Regions from separate parts of the Desulfobacula toluolica Tol2 genome, predicted to be linked through region 1. Evidence: riboswitches for the same ligand, from Rfam matches in the RefSeq annotation. Region 1 holds a riboswitch; each other region holds the start of a gene.
What was found. A riboswitch is a leader RNA that binds a small molecule or an ion and turns the genes downstream of it on or off. The one in region 1 is predicted to bind cobalamin.
Positions count from the first base shown of each region.

Region 1 (4,393 bases):
ACAGGATCATGGGGATCAGGCTTATGAAGGGCAAGGCCTTTTTTGATGACATTAATCTTATTTTTCAAGCTCTTATCATCAATACCGGTCCCGCGGCCCGTAAGTTTTTCAACTTCAATTCCGGAAAAGGCGGCAATAATGGCGGAAGAAGGTGTTGTGTTGCCGATCCCCATATCGCCGGTTCCCAACAGATCAACCGGCTCCAGAGCCTCAAGTTCATTTACGATTTCAATGCCTGCTTCAATAGACAAAATAGCCTCTGCCCGTGTCATGGCAGGTTCTTTTGTGAAATTGGCGGTCCCGTATCTGACTTTTTTATGAAAGATGGGCAGGTCCGGTGCAAAATCATGATTTACCCCTATATCAGCCGCTTTAACAATAGCACCCGCATGTTTTCCAATGACATTGACCGATGCCCCGTTATTGGCAAAATTATAGACCATCTGGGGGGTGACGTCAGCCGGGAAAAGACTGACCCCTTCCTGGGTAACCCCGTGATCTCCCGCACAGGTAATGATCCGTTTATTTGAAAGATTAACATTAATGGTGCCTTTTATTGCGGCAAGCCTTGCTGAGATATCTTCCATGATGCCAAGACTTCCAACCGGCTTGGCCTGATTTGCCAGCCGTTCTTTTGCCGAATGAAATGCATCCTCATCAAGTGTTTCATCAATGGATAAAATAGTCTGATCTAATAAGCTCATAATACTTACCTCTTGTCTGTAATATCCTTCTCAAATATTTCCATGCCTTTTTTCATGGCACAAAAATCCCCGCACATGGTGCAGGTTTCTTGTTGGGCAGGCGCACGTTCCTCACGGGTTTTTCTGGCAATTTCAGGGAATAACAGATATTTTTCCAGATCATTCCATCTCATGTCCCGTCTTGCCATGGCAGCCTGTTTTTCATTTTCCCGCCGGTCAGGGTATTTGGAAATATCCCCGATACGGGCTGCAAGCCGAGTGGCCCTCACGCCTTCTCTCACGTCATTGACATCCGGCAGGGCAAGATGTTCGGCAGGAGTGATATAACAGATCAGATCCGCGCCAAACCGGGCGGAACTTGCCGCACCAATGGCGGCGGTGATATGATCGTATCCTGCGCCGGTATCGCAGGGGATGGGGCCTAAAACATAATAAGGCGCATTGCCGGACATGCGTTTTTCCAGCATGATATTGCCTTCAATTTCGTCCAGGGGGACATGGCCCGGTCCTTCCACCATCATCTGGCAGCCCTGATTCCGACCGATTTCCGCCAGTTCGCAGTTGATGATCATTTCAGCCATCTGGGCACGGTCATGGCTGTCATGGATGGCACCGGCCCTGATCCCGTTGCCTAAGGAAAGAACGGCATCATATTTTTTCATCAACGCACACACACGGTCAAACTGCTCATACAAGGGGTTCTCTTTTTTATTGATATCCATCCAGGCCACCATATAGGTTCCGCCCTTGGATGCCAGACCGCCATAACGAAATCCCTGTTTTCTTAAGCGTTCAATGGTGTACTGGTTGATCCCGCAATGAATGGCCATAAAGCTCAAGCCGTCATCCAATTGCTTTTCAATCAGGTCAAACAGGTATTCAGGATCTAATTTTGCCGGATTTTTGTATTTGCGGATGGCTTCTTTAAATGCCTGGTACAACGGCACATTGCCCACAGCAAGATCGGTATTGGCCAGAACCGTTTGCCTTACGTTATCAAGATCCCCGGCGGCAGACAATTCCATTAAGGTGTCAGCCCCTTCTTCCTGGGCAGCCTCTGCCTTTGCCACCTCAAGATTAACATCACAGATATCTGAAGAGGTTCCAATGGAAGCGTTCACCTTGGTGCGCAGGCCGGTTCCAATTCCGGTAACCTTTTGCCCGGGGCGCTTGGGATTACAGGGGATAACAATTTCACCCTTTGCCACATGATCTAAAATAAAGGATTCAGACAGCCCTTCGGTCCGGGCTATAATTTGCATCTGTTTTGTGATGGTGCCCTGACGGGCATGCTCAAGCTGTGTTGTCATAGTTTCCTCGCTATAAAATCTCCTGTAAAACCCAAAAAAAGCTTTGCAAGAGATGAGTTCTTACAAAACCTTTTACCATCAGATTCTACAATGATTTTTACCTGGCTCGTCTTCTGACTTCCGGCATTAAACCTGTTTTTTTAGCCTTCCCGTTTTCACAGTGGCCTTTACAAAAAAAAACAGATGTTTCCGGTTACAGCGGCGGGACCGTCACGGAGTTTCACCGTGTTCCGTTTGCCAAGGCAACCAACAAAATATGAACACTTTTTATAGAATACGGCAGATGAAGTCAATATTTTACAAAAAAAATAATTTACTTTATTTCTGCTGGACTTGATAAAATGCCCATGTCATATAAAAGAGTGGGGTCTTCATTGAACAACAAAAGGGTCTTGTTGTGGATATGACAAATTTTTAAGCTGAACTGGAAAAAATCTCGCCAAGTCAACATAAAAAAAACAATTAATCATCATTTTTTATCAACCAGCCAAGGAGGAAAAAATGGGGAAATTATTAAGGGTTAACACCCAAAACAAAACCTTTGGGTTTGAACAAGTTCCCAAAGCTTATGCAGGTCTTGGGGGCCGGGCGCTCACATCCAAAATGATTCTGGATGAAGTGCCTGCAACCTGTCACCCGCTTGGAAAAGCAAACAAATTAATCTTTGCACCCGGCATTATGTCCGGATCTCCTGCCGCAGATTCAGGACGGCTTTCAGCAGGAGCCAAATCGCCTCTTACAGGCGGCATCAAAGAGAGCAACGCAGGCGGACTTGTTTCACAGAAACTGGCCAAACTGGGGATCACCGCCCTTGTTCTGGAAGGCAAACCCCAAACAGAGGGTTACAGCATCATTGTCATCAATAAGGATGAAGTTGAAATCCTTGATGCAGGCCATCTTGCGGGCAAGGGCAATTATGAGGTCATGGAAAATCTATGGCAAAAATATGGCAAATCAGTTGGAGTCTTAAGCATTGGCCAGGCAGGCGAACAATGTTTGAAGGGCGCAAGCATCCAGCAGGCCGACATGAACGGGAGACCGGGACGTGCCCACGGCAGAGGCGGTTTGGGAGCGGTTATGGGGGCAAAAAGAATCAAAGCCATTGTCGTGGATGATAAGGGTGCAGGACGTCTTGAAATAAAAGATCCGGATGCCTTTAAAGCAGCCAATAAAAAATGGGTGGACATGCTCAGAAAACATCCGGTTACAGGACAAGGCCTTCCCGCACTTGGTACGGCAGTATTGGTAAATGTCATCAATGAAGCAGGCACCCTGCCAACAAAAAATTTCAGGTCAGGCCGGTTTGAGCATGCCCAGGACATCAGTGGGGAAAAAATGGCACAAAACATTGAGCAAAGAGGGGGTATTACAACAGAGCCCTGCCATCCGGGTTGTGTGATCAGATGCTCCAATGTTTACCATGACAAGAAAGGCAAATATCTCACCTCCGGGTTTGAATATGAAACCATCTGGGCATTTGGTGCCCACACCACCATCAGGGAGCTGGATGATATTGCCATGCTGGACAGGATGTGTGATGACTTCGGTCTTGATACCATTGAAACGGGAGTTGCCATCGGCATTGCCATGGAAGGCGGCATGATTCCATGGGGAGACGGCAAGGCTGCCATAGATCTTCTGTCCAAAGTCGGAACGGCTGCACCAGAGGGTAAAATCATTGGAAACGGCGCTTTGTTCACAGGAGACGCCCTGGGCGTGGACAGAGTTCCCGTGGTAAAAAAACAGGCATTCCCGGCCTATGACCCGAGAGCATGCAAAGGGGTTGGGGTCACCTATGCCACAACGCCAATGGGTGCGGATCATACGGCAGGCTATGGGGTTACAGCCAATATCCTGGGCGTGGGAGGCACTATTGATCCTCTTAAAAAAGAGGGTAATGTTGAATTGTCACAGGGGCTTCAAATCGCAACAGCTGCCATTGATGCAGCCGGGCTTTGCCTATTTGTTGCTTTTGCCGTTCTTGACAACGAAGACGGGCTTCCAACCATCGTGGAGATGATCAATGCACAGCATGGCCTTTCTCTAACACCGGATGATGTTCTGGAACTTGGAAAATCAATATTAAACAATGAAAAGGAATTCAACAAAAAAGCAGGGTTCACACAAGTTGATGATCAGCTTCCTGAAATGTTTAACGAAACATTTCCCCCTCATAACACCAAATGGGATTTTTCTTCCGAAGAATTATCAAAAACACTCAGCTTTTAAAACCTGAAGCCGGATAATACTTAAAACCAGGGGCGGACTTTCTGCTCCTGGTTTTTTAGTTGTCATTCAATCACGGCAATTCAATCACGGCAACACAGTTTTTTCAAGATCATGATGTCTGGAATACGCCTGTTTAAATTTATTTAATGG
Region 1 covers NC_018645.1:4,648,157-4,652,549, forward strand. Annotated here, with positions in the region: gene cobT (nicotinate-nucleotide--dimethylbenzimidazole phosphoribosyltransferase) at 1-704, opposite strand, end outside; gene thiC (phosphomethylpyrimidine synthase ThiC) at 710-2,014, opposite strand; cobalamin riboswitch at 2,101-2,280, opposite strand; gene TOL2_RS21130 (aldehyde ferredoxin oxidoreductase family protein) at 2,516-4,243, shown strand.

Region 2 (4,393 bases), 1.0 Mb from region 1:
TAAAATCAGTATAAAAATACCCCAGAGAACCGGACAAGGAGAGGTAGAAAACATCCAAACCGCCTTCGCAGGTTTTGCTTGTTTCAGGCGAAAGGTCTGGATTACCCACATAGTTGCTGCCAAAGACAGAGTAGGCGGCAGCCATCTGATCCGCACCCGGCATAACAAAGGCTTCGGAGTAACCTGCCCGCAGTTTTAAATAATCCGTCAAAAGATAGGAAATACCAATATTAGGCGTCAGGTGATTGTCGTCCGCAGTCTTGCCTGCAGGGTCTATGACCTCCACCTCATAGGTATCATACCGTAATCCGGCAGACAGAGTCAGCCGGTCATCTAAAAGTTTTAGTTTACCCAATAAAAATCCTGCAGGATTGTCATAAGATGTTTTTTGGGGATTCCAGGACGCTTCAATATCGTAATCCGCCCAGTCAAAACCGGTGGTAATAAGCGCCTGCCCTAAATCAACTGAAATCTGGGCCTGGATACCTTTGCTCTCTGTTTTTTGTTCGGAAAGGATTGCGTCATCCCATCCATCAGGGTTGCTGCCGGTTGGATCATTCCATGTATCCTCATCTTTACCCTGGAAATATTTTAATTTCCAAACAAAGCGTGAATCTGTTGTCTGGCCGTCCAGTACGATATCAAAAGAATAATTTGATTTGTCTGTATAATCATCCAGATCATTCTGGCTTAAATAACTTGGAGAGCCGGCTTCATCCACATTAAAACCGTGATAAAGAAATGCAATTCGATTATTGGGAAACGGTGTATACCCCATATTCATGCTGATGCTTTCCCTGCTGTCAAACCCGGTATTATGGTATTTTGTTCCACTGGCTGTGGTATAATCATCTTCCGTCTCTCTTGTGACACTGCCGGAAAAATCAAACCCATTATACTCTCCTGCAAAACCGGCACTGATATCTTCATGCCCGAAACTGCCCAGATTCCCTTCACCAAAAGCAGATAATTTGCCTTTTCCCCTTCGGGTAATCACGTTCACAACCCCACCGACAGCGGCAGAACCATATAAAACAGATGCCGGCCCTCTGATGATTTCTATACGCTCAACATTTTTGGTCATAATTTTTGCCACATTTCCAGTGCCCGATCTTCGACCGTTAAGCAGGATAAGAACATGCCCTTTCAGGTCATTCCCATGGGAATCTGTTCTAAATCCCCTGATGCCTATGGTAGTAAGATTTCCAGGATATTTTTTGATGGCACCGATGCCTTTTTGCGCTAAAAGATCGCCAACATCCCTGGCAGACGACATTCGGATTTCCTGCTCATCAATCACGGCAACATTATTGACAATCTCTTTTTTGGATTCTGCAACTCTCCCTACTGTTACAACAATATCCTCAAGTTTTGTTTTGGATTGATTTTTATCAGAAGCTAAAGCCTGCCCCATGCCAGGCAGCAGCAACATGACAACAGCCAGAAGAACTGCCGATACGGATTTATTCATATTTTTCCCCTTTTAAATCGGGGGAACGCGAAAAAAAGCTCACAGCAGGAATAAAAAAATAAAATTAATTTTACATCCCGATATTGCTCAGGCAACTTTTTTTCAAGGCCTCCCCTTTTTTGCCGGGGATTTGCAAAAAAAAACCCCGGACCATTTATTGATAATGATCTGAGGTTCCCTGATTTTTCCACAGATTGGATTTGCCCCACCCTTGTCCACGAGGTATGACAGATTAAACTTTTTCAGGCAGGTCTTCTGACTTTCGGGTCATCCTATTAACTGCGTCTTCCCAGCGTTATAAAGCCAGTGACATAAATGCAGCGTTCGTCTCCGATCACAGCGGCGGGCCCATCCCTGATTCGCACAGGGTTCCCTATTGTGCCTTAACAGGCACCTGAAATTTTTATATTGACTTAAATTAAAAAAGAATCTAAGTCAATATAAAAATTTCAAATATGTTTATCTTGACAAATTCAGACAATAAATATAGAATTCAGAGTTTTTTAAAATTGCGAAAAGTATTGAAATAATAAGGAGAGTTTAAAAATGTACGCAGTTATCAGAACCGGGGGAAAACAATATAAGGTTCATGAAGAACAGATCCTGAAAGTTGAAAAGCTTGATGGTACGGAAGGTTCTCAGGTTGAATTTGATGATGTCCTCATGTATTCAGATGGTGAAACCATCACTCTTGGAAGTCCGAAAGTTGAAAATGCGGCAGTCAAAGCGCACATTCTTGAGCAGGGAAAGGACAAAAAGAAACTGGTCTTCAAGTATAAACGCCGGAAAGGCTTTAGAAGACTCAAAGGCCACAGACAAAATTATACTGAAATTAAAATCGAATCCATTACGGTTTAGATAGCAAGGAGAAATTCAGATGTCACATAAAAAAGCAGCAGGTAGTTCAAAAAACGGTCGCGATTCAAACTCACAGCGCCGTGGTGTTAAAAAATTCGGCGGAGAAAATGTTCTTGCAGGAAATATTCTTATCAGACAGGTGGGAACTAAAATCCATCCGGGCAACAATGTTGGTATGGGCAAAGATTATACTATTTTTGCCAAAATTGACGGTGTTGTGACCTTTGAAAGAAAAGGCCGCGACAGAAAAAAAGTCAGCGTATATGCCGCGTGAAATTTGTAGATGAAGCAATTATCACTGTCAAGTCAGGCGATGGTGGCCGAGGATGCACAAGTTTCCGAAGGGAACGGTACATTGAATTTGGAGGACCTGACGGTGGAGATGGCGGCGATGGTGGTCATGTTATTCTGAAAATTGATCAGAGTAAACGAACACTTTTTGATTATCGCCGTCAAAAATTGCTCAAGGCCAAAAATGGTGAGTCAGGCCAGGGCAAACAAAAACATGGGAAAAACGGGAAAAACTGCACAATCACCCTTCCCCCTGGAACCATTGTCTCCAATGCAGATACCAATGAAATCATTGTCGACCTAACCGACACAGAGGATGAATATATTATTGCCCGTGGCGGCATGGGAGGCCGAGGCAACAAACGGTTTGCAAGTTCCACCAACCGGGCACCCAGGTATTCCCAGCCAGGACTCCCTGGGATTGAAATACATCTGAAATTAGAGTTAAAACTGCTTGCCGATGTCGGACTTGTAGGATTACCCAATGCCGGTAAATCAACGCTTATCAGCAGCATCTCAGCAGCCCGTCCCAAAATAGCCGACTATCCGTTTACAACACTGTCCCCTATCCTTGGGATGGTTGAACCTCCTTTTGGAGAACCGTTTGCTGTGGCCGATATCCCAGGTCTCATTGAAGGTGCCCATGAAGGAATCGGCCTTGGGATCAGTTTTTTAAAGCATATTGAAAGGACAGGCATCCTGGTGCATCTGATTGATGTTTCCCAGATAGATCCGGAGTCTCCACTGACATCTTTTAACCTGATCAACAATGAGTTGTCCAAATACAGCCAATCTCTGGCCCAAAAGATGCAGATTGTAGTTCTCAACAAAATGGACTTGCCGGATACACAGGAAAAAGCCGATGCTTTCCAAAACGCATTAAAAGACATCCAGGTACTGACTCTGTCAGCTGCAACCGGGAAAGGGGTAAAAGATCTTGTAAAGCTTTTATCATCCAAGCTTACAAAGAGTTAAAAATGAAAGTGGGACTTTTCGGAGGAACATTTAATCCCTTTCACAATGGCCATATTGGAATTCTTCAGCATGTCAAACAAACCTGTGGCCTGGAAAAAATATTTTTAATCCCTTCTGCAACACCTCCCCACAAACCTGACATCAATCTTGCACCTGCCGGTGAAAGATTTAAGATGGTAAAAGAAAGCTTAAAGGGCCATAAAAATTTTTGGGTGTCTGATAAAGAATTGCTCAGAAAAGGCCCCTCTTTTACCATTGACACCATCAAAGAATTTAAAAAAGAATATGGCCTGCAAACCTTTTTTTTTCTGTTAATGGGATCTGACGCTTTTTTAGATATAACCACCTGGAAAAAAAAGGATCAAATTTTCAAAGCAGTTCCCATTATCATCATGTTGAGAGGAGATTGGAAAAACACCCATGCCATTGCCTCTTTTATTGACGAAAACATATCACAGGGGTACACCTTTAATGAACAGAACAATACATTTTCCCATACAAAGAAACAGAAAATTATCATTTGCAAGGTGCCCAGAATAGATATTTCATCCACCATGATCCGGGAAAGGGTCAAAAACAATAAATCCATAAAAGAGTTTGTGCCTGCAAATGTTGAAAAAATTATTAGAGCAAAGGAATTGTATAAATGACAAACCCCATCGCATCACCAGACGATCTTAAACCATATCTTATTCCGGCATTTGAAAGAAAGGCAAAATCAATTACCGCCATTAATGTCAAAGCGCTAACCTCTTATACCGACACCCTTGTCATTATTGAAGGAAGTTCCCACCGCCA
Region 2 covers NC_018645.1:3,651,853-3,656,245, forward strand. Annotated here, with positions in the region: gene TOL2_RS16665 (TonB-dependent receptor) at 1-1,471, opposite strand, end outside; cobalamin riboswitch at 1,700-1,884, opposite strand; gene rplU (50S ribosomal protein L21) at 2,018-2,329, shown strand; gene rpmA (50S ribosomal protein L27) at 2,349-2,603, shown strand; gene obgE (GTPase ObgE) at 2,600-3,595, shown strand; gene nadD (nicotinate-nucleotide adenylyltransferase) at 3,598-4,245, shown strand; gene rsfS (ribosome silencing factor) at 4,242-4,393, shown strand, end outside.
Region 2: it holds a riboswitch for cobalamin, as region 1 does, so the genes downstream of both, TOL2_RS16665 (TonB-dependent receptor) here and thiC (phosphomethylpyrimidine synthase ThiC) in region 1, are expected to answer to the same signal.

Region 3 (4,393 bases), 1.6 Mb from region 1:
CAAATGATCCTGTACCCCCAGTATAAAAGCCACCTGGCCTGTGGGACCACCCAGCAGTGCAATGCGCCTAATGGGATCTGCAACTTGAAATGCGCGGCCTTTCATGTCGGTGACAATGCGGGTGCGATCATGATTTTCGCGGGCTCTGGTTTCAGGATGATAATATATTCTGTAAAATAAAAAAACAAAACATGCTGAAAACAGAAGCAGAAAAATTCTTTTTTTTGTCATGATATATTTTAAAAACGCAAAAACCGACAGGTTCCCCGGATGCCCCGGAGAACCTGGGTATAGGCTAATGCCGGATAATTAAAATTCTCCTTTAAATCCAATGAAAAAACTTCTTCCCTGGCGGGGGTATCCCACTTCCATCTCATAATTTTCATCAAAAAGATTTTTAACGCCGATTTCAAACACAAAAGATTGATCAAGCCTTACCATGGTTTTAAAATTTACAACCCAGAATCCGTCAAGTTCAACCTCATCGTAATTAGCATCCTCATCGTATCTTTTTGAATTGTATTCAGCACTCCCGAAAACGGAAAACCGATCATTGAATCTGTACAAATCACTCAGGTAAAGTTTATGCTCGGATATACCCTCGAGATGATCGTTATCTGCACCGTCAGACTCATTTTTTGCATCCAGATATGTATAATGCAGTTGAAAATCATTATCGGCAATCATATAAGAGGTGAAGGTGAATTCAAGGCCTTTGAAACTTGATTCATCAATATTCTGGTATTGCTCGATATCATCCCCGGAAACAGGATCAGTACCGACAATCTCGTCTTGAATTAAATCTTCAACTTTGGAATAAAAAAAGGTCAGCCCTATACGATTATTTTTGGGAAGGGGTTTTTCAAAACCCAGTTCATAATTGGTTGCCACTTCCTCTGCCAGGTCGGGATTGGCTATTCTGTCATTGTCCAGTCCATCTGTATAAAGTTCCTGGAGGGTGGGCCATCTTGATTTTTTCCCCAGGGAAAAATGCATGTCAAGATCTTCAAGAACCGTCAGCAACACACCTGCCTGGGGATTGAAGGCTGATTTGGATTCCCTGACAAACCCGTTGTTCACACCGTCATTGGCTTTCTGGGGATTCTGGATGTCATAACTGCTTCCCAGAACAAAGGCAAGATTATCCGTAAGTTTAATATCATCTTCAATACCAAAGGAAACCATTTCCTGTTCATAGTTTTCCCATGGATCGCCTATGTCATCTTGTTCCTCATGAACGTCTTTTTTATAATGAAAAGAACAGCTTAAAGTGTTTTTAGGTATGTAGTCAACTCTGGCCACCAAAGAGCCTCCATAGCTGTGGTCGTCATAGGTGGAGTGCCAGCGGGCATTTGAATAGGTGTTGTCGCTATAGTCTTCCAGCGCATTATAATAGGTGTCGTAAAACACTCTTGTTTTAACGGATAATTGATCCGTCAACTCCGTGTTCCCGATAAAATAAATGGTTTCCTTGTCCCAGTCCGTAAACCGCCAGTATTTTACCCTTCTTGCCGATGTATCGGGATCTGCAGTGGGAGGAAGCCCTTTTTCCTTTTCAATGGTGTTGAATCCAATTGCATATTCATGGCCTTGTGCCGGGGTCCACCCTAATTTTGCAGCCACATTCCAGTCATCAAGATCCGAGTTCTCCCTTGTGTCTCCGTCTTCATACTGGTTTGCATCAAAATCATCCGACACATCCCATCCATTGGAATTTGTGAACCCTCCTCCCAGGGTAAAATAAAATTTATCCTGGCTTGATCCAATATTAAAATTTCCTTTTACATCACTGTTGTCAGTAACTTCAACCCCGTAGGAACCTTCTAATTTTTCCTGCGGTTTTTGGCTCACAATATTAATGACCCCGCCCATGGTATTAAACCCGTAGAGAACGGAACTGACCCCTTTGCTCAAATCAATCCTTGAAATATTATCCGTTGTAAGGTTACCTGCGTCCACATATCCGTCATTGGGAATGTATAAGGGGATACCGTCATAAAAAATAGGGACATACCGAGAACCAAATCCCCTGACATTAATAGAGCTTTCCGCTTTTCTCCCTCCGTTGGACAAGGTGACACCGGGCAAACCGGAAAGAGCTTGTGATATATTTTGTGAATTGGTCAGTTCAATTTGTTCCAAATCAACTGTTTCCACTGTACTTACCCTTGTAATGGTTTCAGCCTGTCCACTGACAACGACCTCACCAAGATCAAAAACATTTTTGTCCGCCCCAGCCGTATCCTCTGCCCATGCGCAATAAGGACTGAAGCATATTAACAATATTAACAAAACATAAAAATCCCCGAGCCTGCTCAAATTTTTCATTTTTTCTCCTTTAGGTTGATTTTTTTTACTCATGGATTCATTTTCTATCCATCCCATCTCTTTGACTGCACCAGCACCCAACAGGCTATCTGATATTGCAATCAATCCGTTTTTTTAAACGGTTTATTTTCCCTTAAAACAAACAAGTTACTTCATAATTACATTGTAGCCTCTTGTCAATGATATACTGTAATTATTCATCATCTTGCAGCAAAAAATAACCATTGGGTTGCAATTAAGAACTAAAAACAACATATAAACACTCATAAAAACCACACAAGTTGCCACACTGAAAATATGCTTGACTTTTCATTGCTTATTCTGTAGCACAAAGTAAATTTTATCTGGTGCCATCGGCTTAATAGGGAATTTCGTGTAATTCGGAAACGGGCCCGCCGCTGTAATCGGTGACAAATGCTGCAATATGCCACTGTTGATATAATGGGAAGGCGCGGCATGAGGATGATCCGCAAGTCAGAATACCTGCCTGGTAAAACATAGGAAAACCGTGTACGGCAATGCCGGTTTCCATTGGATCTATTGGATAAAAAAGGGATATCCCCGGATCGTAAACTATTTACGGTTCGGGGATTTTTTATTTTGGGCAAAGAAATGAAAAAATGGAAAAAAAATTAAAACGTCACACGTTGGATTCTTTTCCGGTAGAAAAAGGCAATTTTGAGACCTGCTGGAAACTACCCCACAAAATAGGCAAAGGAACCATAAAAGAGTTCAGGTTAAAAAGTGGTATCCAGGTATATGTCTGTAATTACAACAAATCCGACAGACTCAAAGCCAAACACTATGGAGACACCCCCAAATTCGGTTTCAGATTTTGTCTTTCAGGCACTACAAAATTAACTCTGCATTGTTTAAAACAAAGCCTGACCATAACCCATGGAGAAAGCGGATTTTTTTATTTCCCGAACCGGGATGGATTTTATGAAGATATGCCCGGGACTCCGATATATATGGTTGTAATATTGATATCTCCCTCTTATTGGGACACATTGATGGAAGATGAACTGCACGACATCCCCATAAAATTTAAAGCCCCTTTAACAGATAACAAGAACAGCGGCGATCCTTTTAATTGTACGGAAATCATCACCCCTTCCATGCACATGATACTGCAACAAATCATCCACTGCCCTTATGAAGGAGCAAGCCATCGCTTTTTTATCGAAGCCAAAGCAATGGAACTTATTGCTTGCAAACTAAACCAGATAAAACCTGCCTCCCACAAGCAAAAACCGACTCCACGCTTAAAAGCCAATGATATCGACAAAATACATTATGCAGGGCAATTATTGTCCAATAACCTTCAAACCCCTCCAAATATAATTGAACTGGCCAAGACCGTCGGTGTCTCCCGCACCAAGTTTTATAATGATTTCAATCAATTCTACGGCACTTCCCCTATAGAATACCTTCGTTTCAAACGCGCTGAAAAAGCCAGAACCCTTGTTAAAGACGAAAGCTTAAGTATGACTCAAATAGCTTATTCCCTTGGTTACTCAAGTTCCAGCCATTTTGCAAAGGCCTTCAGGGATTATTTTGGCATACCCCCCAGCCGATATCGTCAAAATGAACGATGGTGATAAAAAAATGAACGCAAGTGATAGCCATAAATATTTTTTTTATGCATATAGATATCTGCAAGATTGCTTTGAACCTGTTCGGTCCTGTGGCTTATGAACAAAAGTTCCATTGTGATCCATATTGACGGCATGCCCATGACACTGTTGATAATTTTAACCTGAACCCTAATCATACAATATCAAGGAGCAAGGAGTGACTATTCAAACAAAAAAATACCATACAATTTTTGTTCTCTTTTTCAGTGTTGTACTGCTGATCTTTCTCAATAAAGCAAATGCAAATGAAAGCAAAACACATGCTTTTGATGACATAACGGTTACAGCAAATAAACATGAACAAAAAATCCAGGAAATCCCGGCGGCGGTAAGTGTTTTTACTCAAACAGATATCAAAGATGCAAATATTAATAATTTATCCGACATTATGAATTTAGTACCCAACTTTAAAGCAAATGACAATGGCG
Region 3 covers NC_018645.1:1,066,832-1,071,224, reverse strand. Annotated here, with positions in the region: gene TOL2_RS05015 (ABC transporter substrate-binding protein) at 1-231, opposite strand, end outside; gene TOL2_RS05010 (TonB-dependent receptor plug domain-containing protein) at 310-2,328, opposite strand; cobalamin riboswitch at 2,657-2,833, shown strand; gene TOL2_RS23445 (helix-turn-helix domain-containing protein) at 2,949-3,929, shown strand; gene TOL2_RS04995 (TonB-dependent receptor) at 4,123-4,393, shown strand, end outside.
Region 3: it holds a riboswitch for cobalamin, as region 1 does, so the genes downstream of both, TOL2_RS23445 (helix-turn-helix domain-containing protein) here and thiC (phosphomethylpyrimidine synthase ThiC) in region 1, are expected to answer to the same signal.

Region 4 (4,393 bases), 790 kb from region 1:
GCCGGCACAAGAAATTTATTGTCGCAACCAATAATCATTCTGACAACATGGGGAGCAACAAGGCCGACAAAACCGATGGTTCCTGTAAAACTTACCACACCGGCAACAAGCAATGAACAGATAATCATATTAAAAATTCTGGTAAATCCGACATTGACACCCAGGCTTTTAGCCGTGGCATCCCCTGCATTCATTATATTCAAGTCATTGGATCTCCAGAAAAGGAGCAGCAAGCCCCCCATAACCAATGGGAACAATATTGAAATTTTGCTCCAGTCAGCCTTGCCCAGATTTCCAACTGTCCAGAAAACCGCAGCTTTAACAGCATCTGCATCTCCAAAATATTGAACAATCGTTGTCAGGGCCTGAAAAAAGAAAAGAAGTGCAAGGCCTGTAAGAACCATGGATTCGGGGGATGCATCCTTTTTTCCTGACAAACCAAGTATTAAACACGAAGATAACAGGGAAAAGAAAAAAGCATTGCCAATAACCAAATAGGGTCCACTCCAAAAACCTATGCCGAAAATAATTGCCAGGGATGCCCCAAAACTTGCCGCAGAAGCGATACCCAGCATATAAGGATCAGCCAAAGGATTTTTAAGGACAACCTGCATCACTGCTCCGGAAGAACCAAGGGCCATACCGGCCATAACACCCATTATTATTCTGGGCAGCCTGAGCTGCCAGATAATAACATCTGCATGGACGGTCGCCAAATTTAATCCAGGTAGATTTTTTTTTAAAATAACAGTAAAAACATCTGCAAATGAAATACTTGCAGAGCCGTTTGACACGGCAAATCCCACAAGAATCAACAGTGTTGGAATTAGAATACCAACAAATAATTGTTTTCTGCCTTTGTGTTTTAAATAGGATTGTCTCAAATCAATACGTTTCTGCTGGATTGCCGATAAATTGCTCATTGATCAAACCTTGTTGCGTCTGTGGAATAAGGATAAACAAATACGCCATGCTTCTTTAAATTGTAATCAACGTCCATAAAACGGGTTAAATATTCTTGATGTATAGATTCAGGATCAAAATCATGAAAAAGATCCGGATGAAACCATTTGGCCAGATATGCAAAATAAATCACAAAGCCTGAAGAATGCATAAATTGAGGGCTTATCATGTAAACCTTTTTGTTTTTTACGGCTTTGCTGGATGCAAGGACGGAAAGCCCCATAACTTTTTTTCTATAAGACCTGATAACCTCATTATTATCAACGCCTATGCCATAACCATTCAATATTGTATCCTGACATATGATGATATCAAGATCCTGTTGAATCAGCCATTCAGGATCAAGTATCCCTCCCCAGGCTCTGTTTAAATCTGCTGCAATATTTATCCCGCCAAGAATTTCATTTACTTTGGTCATTCCCGAAAATTTATCGGAGAGAGTCCTAATTTCATCAAACCCGCCGAAACTCCATTTAAAAAAATATTTTTTTCTTTGCGCCAAAGAAAGCTTGGAGGTTTTATTAACAATTTTGTTCATCACATTTTCAGACCAGTTAAGATAATCCATAGATTTCTTTTCTTCATTGAATATTTTACCCAGAATTTCAAAATTTTTTTTTATCGTATCCGGTTGAAACATGTCTAAAGCAATCACCTTGGTACGGGATTTTATTTTATCATTCATCCCTTTAAACCCCTCAAATGAAAAACTCATTGTAATCAAAAGATCAACATCAAGTTCTAATAACTTTTCGCAATTAATGTTATAAGGGCCAGGAGGTTCCATGGCAATAACAGTTAACTTTTCGATATCCGGATATAAATGTTTATCCGGTATAACCATATATCCTCTTCCAACCACTTTGTTCCAAACACCGATTAACCTGAGCGCTTCAGCAATACAGGTGCCACTAAAGGCTATACGATTAACCGGCTGTTTAATTGTGACCTCTCTCCCCATGGCATCAATTATTGTAATTTCATTTTGTCTTCCGATTGCATTGCCTGTAACAAAAAAAATAAAAAATAGTAAAAACAGACCGTATAATTTTAATACATTGTTTTCTCTAAGCATAAACTCCTCTTTCATCCACGAGAGAATTACTCCAACCGTCCTTTTCTCCTTATTTTAAAAACATGGCTCTATAATTGCATTTCCTTAGTACTGCGGATTTTAATTAATTCCTGAAGATATAGAACACAAATTTTGGGAATATGATAATGGTCATGTTTATTTTTTTAGCGCAATCGTCTATTTGATAAGGAAACAGCATTTTTCAAACATTTTCCGGGCGGGCAGCCAAAATATTGTTTAAATACTTTGGAAAAATGACTGAGGCTTCTGTAGCCAACCTTGTAAGCGATTTCGGTAACGTTCATTTTACCTTCATTCAAAAGGCGTCTGGCAGCCTCAAGGCGGTGGTTACGCAGATACTCAAAAGGGGAAATACCATGGAACTTACAAAAACAATGATGCAGTTTGCTGCGGCACATCCCCACGGAACGGGCAAGTTCTATCAAACCCGGTGCATTTTCCAAATCATGAGTTAACAATCGGGCGGCATGACAAACGCAATCAGCTTCATTGGGTGCTAAAACAGATTCTTCAGGATTTTGCCAATTTTCTATTTCCAGCTGTTCCATCTTGTAGGCTATCAGCTCCATGACTTTGCCTTCAATAAAAAATTTGCGGGTCAACCCGTGATAAGGACAATGCAGTATCTTGTCAAGTGCGCCCCACATGGGCTGAGAAATCATATCTGGAAAACGAAAAGAGGTTTCACTTATGTTTATCAATACGCTCATAAACTGATCCGGGTATTCCATTACAAAAGCTGACATCTGATCCAGGTCCATCAAAATCGATATTCTGATCACTCGCTCAAGGCCGATTATTTCAGTGTAACCAAGAGTGTCCGGGAAAGAAAAAAAACCGCTTTGCCCCTTTTTTACAAAAAACGATTCCTTAAAATATGGCGGATGTGACTCTATAGTCCCCGAAAGGCAGAAGCCGAATCCGAAAGAAGTACCAGACACTCCGCATTCCAAAATAGTCGGCTGGTTCAGGCTGTAATCCGCAATGACCAATCGAATACCGTAATTCAAATGAATAATTTCAATACTCCCTGTACCAATGGATGGGGGAATGTTAATCAGGTTTTTTTCTTTACTATTGGTCTGAGTAGATGGTATCAGTAATATCTTTTTCATTTGTGCTGCCTGCATCGGCATAACCCAAGTGCCATAACCGATTAGTTGAAACCCAGGATTCAAAGCTTAATAGAACCCGAGGTTTTCTTTGCGCCAAGGTATCCATATTGAATTTTAGTTTCTTGGCTTCAAGTATTATTTGCCTCCTGAGTCCATAATAAAATTTTAAAAAACGCTAACTTTCACATAGCTTGATGCAAAAAAAAATCCTCAACCAATATAAAATTGGTTGAGGATATCCGTTTTCATCCCTTAAAATCATAGTATGGCTTTCTCTGTCCACGAGAAATAAACCATTTTGTTCAGGCAGGTCTTCTGACTTCCGGTTCGTCCTACAACCGCCCCTTCCCACCTGAAATAATTCAGGCAGTGGATTTTCTGCGGCATTCGTCCCCGGTTACAGCGGCGGGCCCGTTCCCGATTTTCACGGAATTCCCTATTATGCTTTTAAGCACCAGAACAAAGTACTTAAGCTTATAATCACCGATAAAATAAAAGTCAAGCACAAATGAGAATATATCTATCTCAATTTCAGATAATGATCGGCTTATTTCATCAACTGAGAATTAAAACCGGACAAAAGCAAGAACACATAGTCGTCCTCACACTTATTAAGGCCACTTGGCAGATTACTCAATTCCTCCTATTTACTTTTTCAATTACTTCACCGTTTGTATCCTCCAGATAAAATAACCTTATTTCAAACATCCTTTGCATTTTAACGTTTCCTCCCAACATGAAACTCCGTCACCCCAAGAGGTGAAATAAACTGGTCGGTCAATGTTTTGGTACGAACCGAGTCAAAACCGGCCGCAAGCATGGCCCGGGGCAACACCTCTTCTTCAAAAGAGAAGTCCTGCCCCATCAACGAAGTAGGCAGCCAGCTGATAACCATATCAGTGGGTTGGGTTTTTTCCTCGCTCAAACCATCTGAAAAAACAATCAGGCTGCCACCGGGATTTAATGCAGCAAAGCACTTTTCCATAATTGGGGCCAGTTTTTCAGTTTCATTATAAAAATTCAAAGTATAACTGGCGATAATTGCATCATACCCCTCTCCAAACGGATCGACAGAATAATCCCCGCTTATGGTTTTCACCCGGTCTTCCATACCGTACTCCTTGATTGTCTCCTGTGCCACATCAATCACCACTGGACGATCAAACAAACAGCACTCTAACGTAGGATGTGCAGCAGCAACGGCAATCCCTATCAGGCC
Region 4 covers NC_018645.1:3,861,800-3,866,192, forward strand. Annotated here, with positions in the region: gene TOL2_RS17575 (FecCD family ABC transporter permease) at 1-923, opposite strand, end outside; gene TOL2_RS17580 (ABC transporter substrate-binding protein) at 920-2,038, opposite strand; gene TOL2_RS17585 (helix-turn-helix transcriptional regulator) at 2,203-3,174, opposite strand; cobalamin riboswitch at 3,463-3,648, opposite strand; gene TOL2_RS17590 (methyltransferase) at 3,893-4,393, opposite strand, start outside.
Region 4: it holds a riboswitch for cobalamin, as region 1 does, so the genes downstream of both, TOL2_RS17585 (helix-turn-helix transcriptional regulator) here and thiC (phosphomethylpyrimidine synthase ThiC) in region 1, are expected to answer to the same signal.